One region of the Streptomyces canarius genome, then DNA from elsewhere that is predicted to be linked to it. Evidence: riboswitches for the same ligand, from Rfam matches in the RefSeq annotation. Region 1 holds a riboswitch; each other region holds the start of a gene.
What was found. Region 1 has a riboswitch for S-adenosylmethionine ahead of thrC (threonine synthase). Riboswitches for the same ligand answer to the same signal wherever they lie in the genome.

Region 1 (3,270 bases):
CCGCGATCTCCACCATGGGCGGCCGTTCCTCGGTGTCCACCGAGTAGGTGCGCGGCTCGAACCCCGCCTCCCCCCGCTCGAACTGGGTCAGCGCGGGCCGGACCAGATGGCCGCGGGCCAGCCGGAGCTGGGCGGTGCGGTAGATCGCGGCGGCCATCCGGCCGAGCGCCTGCCCGTCCTGGTGCCGGTGCCTGCGCACGCCCACGTCGACCTGGGCCAGCGCGTCCAGGCCCACCAGGTGCAGCGCGTCCACCAGCATGCCCAGCTCCACGCCGTAGCCGACGGGGAACGGCAGCTGTTCCAGCAGCGTGCGGCGGGCCGCGTACTCGCCGCCCAGCGGTTGCACGAACCCGGCCAGCTGTGGCCAGTGCATGTTCAGCAACGGACGGGCCATGAGTTCGGTGACCCGGCCGCCCTGCCCGGCACTGCCGCCGAGCGGACGGTCGTACATCGCCTTGACCAGGTCGACGTCCGGGTCGGTGAACAGCGGGCCGACGATCCCGGAGACGAAGTCGGAGGAGAACTCCCTGAGGTCCGCGTCGACGAAGCAGACGATGTCCCCGCCGGTCACCAGCAGCGACCGCCACAGCACCTCGCCCTTGCCGGGGACGGCCGGGACGCGCGGCAGGATGGCGTCCCGGTGGACGACCCGGGCGCCCGCGCGCGCGGCGACCTGGGAGGTGCGGTCGGTGGAGCCCGAGTCGACGACCACGATCTCGTCGACGAGCGGCACCTGCTCCACGAGGTCGTGCCGGATGACCTCGACGATGTCGCCGACGGTCTCCTCCTCGTTGAGCGCGGGCAGGACGACGCTGACGGTCTGGCCCGTGCGCTGCTTCGCGGCGAGGATCTGGTGCAGCGGACGATCGGCCACGGACCAGGACCGGGTGGTCAGCCAGCGCTCGACTTCTTCCAGCACAGTCTGTGGCTCCTCACTCTTGTCTCGCGGTTCGGACGACTATCTCAACTGTCCCGGCCGTCGGTTACAGTCTTGAACAACGCCGATGACCATCGCATGTCGGGGGTCGGGTGCGTTCCACAACCGCATACCGCTCATCCAGAGGGGCAGAGGGACACGGCCCGGTGAAGCCCCGGCAACCCCCCTGACCGGACTCGTTCGCGCGAGGCTCACGGCCAGGGAAGGTGCCAATTCCGTCTCACGGCGAGATGCGTCGTGGGGAAGATGAGGAGAAAGGGCCTCGCCTCCATGGCTGTGCAGACAGTTGCCACCACCAGCGAATCCACCGTCGACCTCGGCCCCGCCGCGGCCCTGAGCTGTCGCGAGTGCGGTCACCGGGTGCCGCTCGGCCCGGTCTTCGCCTGCGAGGAGTGCTTCGGCCCGCTGGAGATCGCCTACGACTTCTCCGGCTACGACACCGAGGAACTGCGCCGCCGCATCGAGGCGGGCCCCGCGAACATCTGGCGCTACGCGCCCCTGCTGCCGGTCCCGGCGGACGTCGCCGGCAAGCCGAACATCAACCCGGGCTGGACCAAGCTCGTCCAGGCCGACAACCTGGCCCGCGAGCTGGGCGTGACCGGCGGCCTGTACGTGAAGGACGACTCCGGCAACCCGACCCACTCCTTCAAGGACCGGGTCGTGGCCCAGGCCCTGGAGGCCGCGCGCGCCTTCGGCTTCACCACCCTGTCCTGCTCCTCGACCGGCAACCTGGCCGGCGCCGTCGGCGCCGCCGCCGCCCGCGCCGGCCTCCGCTCCTGCGTGTTCATCCCGCACGACCTGGAGCAGGGCAAGATCGTGATGGCCGCGGTCTACGGCGGTGAACTCGTCGGCATCGAGGGCAACTACGACGACGTGAACCGCTTCTGCTCCGAGCTGATCGGCGACCCGGCCGGCGAGGGCTGGGGCTTCGTCAACGTCAACCTGCGGCCGTACTACGCGGAGGGCTCCAAGACCCTGGCGTACGAGATCTGCGAGCAGCTCGGCTGGCGGCTGCCGGACCAGATCGTGGTCCCGATCGCCTCCGGCTCCCAGCTCACGAAGATCGACAAGGGGCTCCAGGAGCTGATCAAGCTCGGTCTGGTCGAGGACAGGCCGTACAAGATCTTCGGCGCTCAGGCCGAGGGCTGCTCCCCGGTCTCCACCGCCTTCAAGGCCGGCCACGACGTCGTACGGCCCCAGAAGCCGAACACCATCGCCAAGTCCCTGGCCATCGGCAACCCGGCCGACGGGCCGTACGTCCTGGACATCGCGCGCCGCACCGGCGGTGCCGTGGAGGACGTGACGGACGAGGAGGTCGTGGACGCGATCAAGCTGCTCGCGCGGACCGAGGGCATCTTCGCGGAGACCGCCGGCGGCGTGACCGTCGGCGTCACCCGCAAGCTGCTGGAGGCGGGCGTGCTGGACCCGGCGAAGACCACGGTCGTCCTCAACACCGGCGACGGCCTGAAGACCCTGGACGCGGTGGCCGGCACCGGTCTCACCGCCACCATCCGCCCGACCCTGGACTCCTTCCGAGAGGCCGGCCTCGCATGACGGGCGTTCCGCCGGGAGGCCGCACGCGACCCGCGGGCCGGTGGGGGCCGGTCACGCCCGCGCGGCGGCAGCCGCACCCGCACCACGGCCCCGCGCCCCTGGGGCGCCGCCCCGCCGTACCCGTGAACCCGACCGGAGGTCCCACCGCATGAGCGTGACCGTTCGCATCCCCACCATCCTGCGCACCTACACCGGCGGGCGGGCCGAGGTCGCCGCCGAGGGCACGACGCTCGGCGAGGTCATCGCCGACCTGGAGAAGAACCACACGGGCATCGCCGCGCGCGTGCTGGACGACCAGGGCAAGCTGCGCCGGTTCGTCAACGTGTACGTCAACGACGACGACGTCCGGTTCGAGCAGGGCCTGGACACGACGACCCCCGACGGGGCCGGCGTCTCGATCATCCCGGCGGTCGCCGGCGGCTGAGCCGCGGATCCGCCCGCTCATTACCTTCGGTAACCGCGGTTACCGGCTGTTCATCCGATTGCCCCCTCCGTAAGAGAAGCGGAGGGGGCAATTCTGTGTGATTGAGCGCGGTAGAGTTGGGGAACACGGCCCCGGCCTCCGGGTCGCGGGCCCTGGATTTCATGCCGCCCGCCCGACAAGAAGTAGCCAAAGTGTGCGGGTTGTCTGCGGCTTTTGTGGCTTTTATGGGGCCCGACTTGCCCTGAATTCGGATGAATTCTCGCCAGATTCCGGACCGCTCGCGTCCAGAATTCTCGTCCGATTGACCTGTTGCAGACGGCAGTTGGACAGATACATTCAGCCGCGGTCGACGCGT
Region 2 (3,270 bases), on a different contig from region 1:
CGGGCGATGGCGACGCGCTGCTGCTGGCCGCCGGACAGCTGCCGCGGGTAGGCGCCGGTCTTGTCGCCGAGGCCGACGCGGTCGAGGAGTTCCCGGGCGAGTTCCTGCGCCGCCGCCCTGGTCAGCCCGCCGGTGGCGGCGGGGGCCGCGGCGACGTTCTCCAGGACGGTCAGGTGCGGGAAGAGGTTGAAGTTCTGGAAGACGAAGCCGATCCGGCTGCGCTGGGCGAGGATGGCGCGCTCGCTGAGTTCCCTGAGCCGGTCCCCGTGCCGCCTCACCCCGATCAGCTCGCCGCCCACGCTGACGTGGCCGATCTCGGGCTTCTCCAGGTGGTTGACGACCCTGAGCAGCGTGGACTTGCCGGAGCCGGACGGTCCGAGGATCACCGTGACCTCGCCGGGGCGGACGGTCAGGTCGATGCCGTCGAGGACGCGGTGGGAGCCGTACCACTTGTGGACGCCGTGCACTTCGAGCGCGGCGGGGGCGGCCTTCGGCAGGGTCTGCGCGGTGGTCATACGGCGGCCTCCCGGCTCAGCCGGGCCCGCAGGCCGGCGAGGACGGCCCGGGCCTTCTGCAAGGGGGTCGGCGGCAGGGTGCGGGTGGCGCCCCGGGCGTAGTACCGCTCGACGTAGAACTGGACGACGGACACGGCGCTGGTGAGGATCAGGTACCAGACGGTGGCGACCATCAGCAGCGGCACGACGTCACCGGGGTAGGTGCTGCCCATCGACTGCACCGTGCCGAACAGGTCGAGCAGCGACACGTAGAAGACCAGGGACGTGCTCTTGATGAGGCCGATGAGCTGGTTGACGTAGTTCGGGGTGATGGACCTGAGGGCCTGCGGGAAGACGATCCTGCGGAACTGGTAGCCCCGGGGCAGGCCGAGCGCGGCGGCGGCCTCGTGCTGTCCCTGGTCCACGGAGAGGATGCCGCCGCGGACCACCTCGGCCGCGTACGCCGCCTCGTTGAGGCTGAGGCCGATGACGGCGATCGTCATGTCCGTGGCCAGCCGGGACTCGTCGAAGGTGACGAAGGCGGGTCCGAACGGCACGCCGAGGCTCAACGTCTTGTACAGGGCACTGAAGTTGTAGAGGAAGATCAGTACGACGATGAGCGGTACGGAGCGGAACAGCCAGGTGTAGGTCCAGCTGACCGCGCGCAGAACCGGGCTCCCGGAGAGCCGGGCGAGTGCCAGCAGGATGCCGCCGAGGAGCCCCAGGACGGCGCTGAGCGCGGCGACTTCGAGGGTGACGAGGAGGCCGTCGAGGACGGTGGGGCGCAGGAACCAGTAGCGGAAGCGGTCCCACTGGTAGAAGGGGTTCGTGACCAGTCCGTGCAGGATCTGCGCGACGAGTACGAGGACGGCGGCGGTGACGATCCACCGGCCGGGCCGGCGCAGCGGCTGGACCGGCTGGGCGGACAGGGGTTTTGACGGTGTGTCGGCGGGGGCCGGCGCCTCGGCTAGGGAGACGGCGGCGCCTGCGGGTTCACTCATGGCGGGCTCCGGCGGAGTCGGTCACCCCGGGGCCGCGCGGGAGCGGAGGTGGGCCACGACGGCACTGGGGCACGAGGCGGCGCACTAACAGGCGCGGAACCGGGGGCTGGGCGGACAACGGCACACCGGACGGACGGTGTGCGGCGGGAACGCGGGGGCTGGGAGGAGACGTCAGCCCTGACAGCGGGCAGAGCCCGGTGCGGTACACAGTGCGCTGTTCACGCGGAGCAGATCGACGGCGCGGTCGGCGACGAGGAGACCGGCGTACGACGGTACGCAGCCCTGGGGGCGGCTCGCGGCCGTCCTGGGAGCTGCGTACATGGCGTCACCTGTCACTGTTCCGGCCCCGTGGGGCCTCGCGCTTACCGAAAACGTCATCCGGTCCGGTCGTCACCTGGGGCACCCCACCGCGGTGCGAGGGTTGCCGGTCAGCGAGCCAGGGCTTGGCGCTGACGCTCATGACCGTTCTGAGCCGTAAGTAAGGCAGTTGCCCGTTCGAATGTCAACGGCCGTCCGCCCAGTGGACCTCGGCGGCCCGCTCTCACCTGCGCGAAGCGTCCGGGGCATCCGCGGCGTGGCCTGCCCAGTCCAGGATCTGGACAGCGGCTCCGGCGGCCTCCAGGCCCTGGCAGCGACCGTGGTGGCGGCGGGCGATGCCGTCGAGGTCGAGGTGGCGGCCGAAGGCGGGGTGGGCGGCCAGGCGGCGGGCGTAGGCCCACAGGGCGTGGTGGCCGACGATGCGGTGCACGGCGGAGGCGTCGAGGTGGCAGCGGTGGACGGTGTCGAGTTGCACGAGGGTGACCCACAGCTCGATGTCGGCGGCGGTGAGCCGGTCGTCGGCCAGGTACTCCGCGCCGCTCAGCCGCCGCTCCAGCCGGCCCAGGGTGTCCAGCAGCACGTCGAGGGCGGCGGCCCGTTCGGCGGGGTCGGCACCGGCGCGGCCGGCGCCCTGCGCGGCCTCCTCGATGCCCTCGGCGCACATCCGCTCGACGGCCTCGATCACGGACTCCAGGCCGGAGGGGTACAGGCGGGCGTCGCCGCCCGGCCGGAACCGGTCCAGGTCGCGCAGGATGTCGGGGGTGTGGGTGCTGACGATGCGTCCGGACCAGTCGTCGCTGAGCACGGGCGCGAGCGCCGGGCCGGTGTAGTGGTGGGCGCTCGCCTCGTAGAGCGGGCGGAGCACGGCGTGGCCGCCGCCGGGACAGTCCGGGACAGCGGGCAGGAGGGTGACGGGACAGCGGTCGTCCAGGCCGAGCAGGCTGTGGCCGACGGCGAGGCGCAGCCCGTCGGGGCAGGCGGTCGACAGATGGAGCCGGTAGCGGTGCGGCACGGCGTAGTGGCCGCTGCGCGCGTCCCGGCCGATCCGGCCTCGGAAGACGGGCGCGGTACCGCGGGTGGACGGGACGGCGGCGAGCGGAGTGATGGACATGCGTCTCCCCGGGTGGTGGGTGTGCGAAGGGGCGCGCCGGCACGGGCGTGACCGGTCGGTGGGGGCGGAGGGGCGGCCCGGCTCAGCGGTGGCGGCTGATCGCGCTGCACACGCGCTGGAGGTCGATGTGGCGACGGGAGGTGAGCAGGGGGGCGCACAAGGGCGTCCGGCCGGTCCGGCCGGTGCCCGTTGCGCGGCGCGTCATGATTCCCTACCTGTTCACTAGGATTCCCTCCCTGGAGTGTCGATCGGGCTCCGTACGACGTCAAGGGGGCGTCCACGCCTGGGGATCGAGGTCGGCGCCGGGTACTCCTCAGGGAGAGAAACATGTGACATAGTACTGGCG
Region 3 (3,270 bases), on a different contig from region 1:
AGCGGCACCCCGAGCCCCGCACGGACCACCGTGGACGGCCTGGTCAGCGGCTGGGACGGCTTCTGCGACGAGACCACGCCCCGCTGCATCCGGATGTTCGCCGACGGCACCGGCCGCCACGGCCGCCGCGACTCCACCGAGTCCGGCCTGACCATGCTGCGCGCCAACGGCGCCGTCGACTGGGGCCCGACCCTCGACACCGGCGACGACTCCCCGGAGCTCACGGACCTCTCCGGGCGGTACGCCGTCGTCGACGGCGCCTCCTCCGGCAAGCAGTACATCGGTGGGTTCGCCACCGCCGGGGCGGGCAAGGTCCTGCTCAAGCGGGACCGGGTCGCCGCGGCCGTGTGGGGGAACACCCTGTGGAGCGGCGCGGCGAGCGGCGGGAAGGTCACGGCCACCCGGCTCCCCGCGGGAACCGCCGTCGAGTCCTTCACCACCCGCGACGGCTGCACCCCGTCCGACCTCCAGGCCGTGGGCCGCTTCGTCTACTGGGTCTGCCGGGACGCCTGGGGCGACGTACACGGCGCGGGCCTGTACGACCGCACGACCAAGCGCACCTCCACCGCCCCGGACAGCCGGGTCCTGCTCGGGGACGGATACCTGGTCGAGCGGGTTCCCGGCACCCAGTCGGACAGCGGGCTGAGGTTGCTCGACCTGCACAACGGGCTGCCGGCCGGCGGCAGTCACACCGACCTGCCGAGCCGCGAGCTGGCCGACTGGACCGACCTCGGCCAGGAGAACACCGGGGCCGGGAGCAGCTGGACCGTGGACCGCTTCGGCGGCGGCGTCGCCTACGCCGACCGCGACCAGCGCGTGCACGTCGTGCCGGCCGGCGTCCCGGCGTCCCCCCTCACGGCCGTCGACGCCACGGTCACCGCGGGCTCCGCGCACTGGTCCGGCACCTGGTGGCTGTCCAAGCCCGCCGCCGACTGGAAGGTGACCGTCCGCCGGAAGACGTCCGGCGCCACCGTCCGTACGCTCTCCGGCGGCACGGCCCGGGGCCTGCTGACGGCCGCCTGGGACGGCAGGGACACCGCGGGTCGCCTGGTCGCCAACGGCGCCTACACCTGGACCCTCACCGCCCGGCCCGCCGACGGCCGGGGCGCCGCGCTCACCCTCTCCGGAGACGTCAAGGTGACCGCCGGGACGGCGGCACCGCGCGACTACGCCGGCAACGACGGGGTCGGTGACGTCCTCACCCTCAGCTCCTCCGGCACCCTCACCGTCCGGCGCGGCACCGGTACGGGCACGCTGGGCGGCACGGTCTCCGGCTCCGGCTGGCCGGCCACCGCCCGGATCGTGCCGTTCGGCGACCTGGACGGCGACCACTGCAACGACGTGCTGGTCCGCACCGGCGGCGCCCTGCGGGCCTACCGCCCGGCCTGCGGCAAGGCCCCGACGCCCGCCACGCCGTACACCTCGCTCGGCACCTCCGGCTGGAACGCGTACGACGTCCTGACCTCACCCGGCGACGTCAACGGCGACGGCCGGCCCGACCTGATCGGCCGCCAGTCCTCGACCGGGGACGTCTACCTCTTCAAGGGCGCGGCGAACGGCAGGCTCTCCGCCCGCACGAGGATCGCCTCCCACTGGACCGGCTACAAGAAGATCGTCGGCGCCGGTGACCTCACCGGCGACGGCCGCGGCGACCTCCTCGTCCAGGACAAGTCCAACGAGCTGTGGCGGTACGAGGCCACCACCACGAGCACGGGCGGCTTCAAGGCCCGCGTCAAGGTGTTCGCCGACTGGGGCGCCTCCTACAACGCGGTCGTCGGCGCGGGCGACTTCACCGGCGACGGCCGCGCGGACCTCGTGGCCCGCGACACCGCGGGCACCGTGTGGCGCTACAACGGCAACGGCAAGGGCTCGTTCGGGGGCCGAGTGAAGATCGCCACCGGGTGGAAGGGGTACACGGCCGTCATGTGACGGCGGATGCGACGTCAGCCACGGGTCCTGGGCTGGACTTTGCGCCGGGCCCCGTGCCAGGATCCGCCTCGGTCACGAAGCCGATCGCGCCCCTGGACGAGCGTCGGCTGGCAACCTCGCTCACCGCGCAAGGTGCCCTCCAGGGAAGACCGGGCCCCCACGGTCCCGTGGGGGTAAGCGCGGATCTCCCTGCCCGGCGGGTAAGGGGGTCCCTCTCGGACGGAGACCCTCATGACCGCCGGCAACCCGATCACGCGAACGTCCCAGTGGGGCCTCTACCAGCAGGCCGTCGTGGACGTGGAGTTGCCCGGAGGACCGGTCCGCATCACCCCGGCACCGCCCGGGGTGGTGGTGGGCCGGTTCCCCGTCCCGCACGGGGAGACCATCCACGTGGTCACGGCCCACAACCCCCGGGGCACCCGCGCCTCCCGGCAGCACAACGACCGCGCGCATCGGCAATTGCTCGGCCTGCTGCGCCGGCGGGGACTTCCGTGGTGGCCCGCTGTCGGCGGTGACCCGGACGGCCGGCACACCGAGGAGAGCGCGGCGATCGTCGGCCTGAGCGACGACGAAGCGCGCGCGCTGGGACGGGAGTTCGGGCAGGACGCGGTGTTCGCCTGGTCGGCGCCGGCATGGAGGCTGCTCACCTGCTTCGGCGCCGAAGAGGCACTGACACTCGGGTGGCGGGCTACAGAGCGGCCTTCAGGGCCTTCAGGGCCTTCAATGCCTTGAGGGTCTTCAGGTCTTGAGAATCTTCAGGGTCTTGAGGGCCTTCAGGGCCTTCAGGGCCTTCAGGGTCTTGAGGGTCTTCACCCGCGGGCGCGCTGAGTTTCCCCAGGGTGCTGACGGTTTTCGGCCACCGGCTGTACGGTCTCCCCGAGTTGATGTTCGTACCGTCGCCTGTTCGAAGGCGGGCGGGCCGTGCGGGGAAGGCGGTCGCGGTGACCGGAACCGATGTAGGAGCGACGGACGCGGCGGACCGGGGCGCACGCCGCCTGCCCCGGGTGCGCGGGTTCGCCGCCTGGCCGCCGCAGGGCTCGCCGAAGGAGGAGGGCAAGGCGCTCCGGACGGGTGTGCCGCGCTCCGCCCACCGCACGCTGGAGCTGGACGCCGCCCGCCCCGACGCGGTGAGCGCGGTGGCCGAGTCCAACGCCGGCCGCATCGCCGAACTGACCCCGCTGCGCGTGGGCCGGATGGCGGCCACCCCCTTCGCCTTCCTGCGCGGCTCCGCCGCACTCATGGCGTACGACCTCGCGCGCACCCCCACCACCAGGATCGGCACCCAGATCTGCGGTGACGCCCACGCGGCCAACTTCGGGCTGTACGGCGACGCCCGCGGCG

Region 2: linked by a shared signal. The riboswitch ahead of IE294_RS24860 (amino acid ABC transporter permease) and the one ahead of thrC (threonine synthase) in region 1 are both predicted to bind S-adenosylmethionine.
Region 3: linked by a shared signal. The riboswitch ahead of IE294_RS20090 (DUF3293 domain-containing protein) and the one ahead of thrC (threonine synthase) in region 1 are both predicted to bind S-adenosylmethionine.

The regions. Positions count from the first base shown of each region.
Region 1 covers NZ_BMVN01000006.1:39,686-42,955, forward strand. The annotation lists gene IE294_RS10950 (glucosyl-3-phosphoglycerate synthase) at 1-919, opposite strand, end outside; SAM riboswitch class I at 1,051-1,190, shown strand; gene thrC (threonine synthase) at 1,208-2,491, shown strand; gene IE294_RS10960 (MoaD/ThiS family protein) at 2,640-2,915, shown strand.
Region 2 covers NZ_BMVN01000018.1:106,009-109,278, reverse strand. The annotation lists gene IE294_RS24865 (amino acid ABC transporter ATP-binding protein) at 1-515, opposite strand, end outside; gene IE294_RS24860 (amino acid ABC transporter permease) at 512-1,495, opposite strand; SAM riboswitch class IV at 1,849-1,959, opposite strand; gene IE294_RS24855 (glutathione S-transferase C-terminal domain-containing protein) at 2,037-2,924, opposite strand; gene IE294_RS49075 (putative leader peptide) at 3,007-3,129, opposite strand; gene IE294_RS24850 (NAD(P)/FAD-dependent oxidoreductase) at 3,270-3,270, shown strand, end outside.
Region 3 covers NZ_BMVN01000013.1:87,655-90,924, reverse strand. The annotation lists gene IE294_RS20095 (FG-GAP-like repeat-containing protein) at 1-1,929, shown strand, start outside; SAM riboswitch class IV at 2,000-2,115, shown strand; gene IE294_RS20090 (DUF3293 domain-containing protein) at 2,161-2,661, shown strand; gene IE294_RS20085 (DUF2252 domain-containing protein) at 2,814-3,270, shown strand, end outside.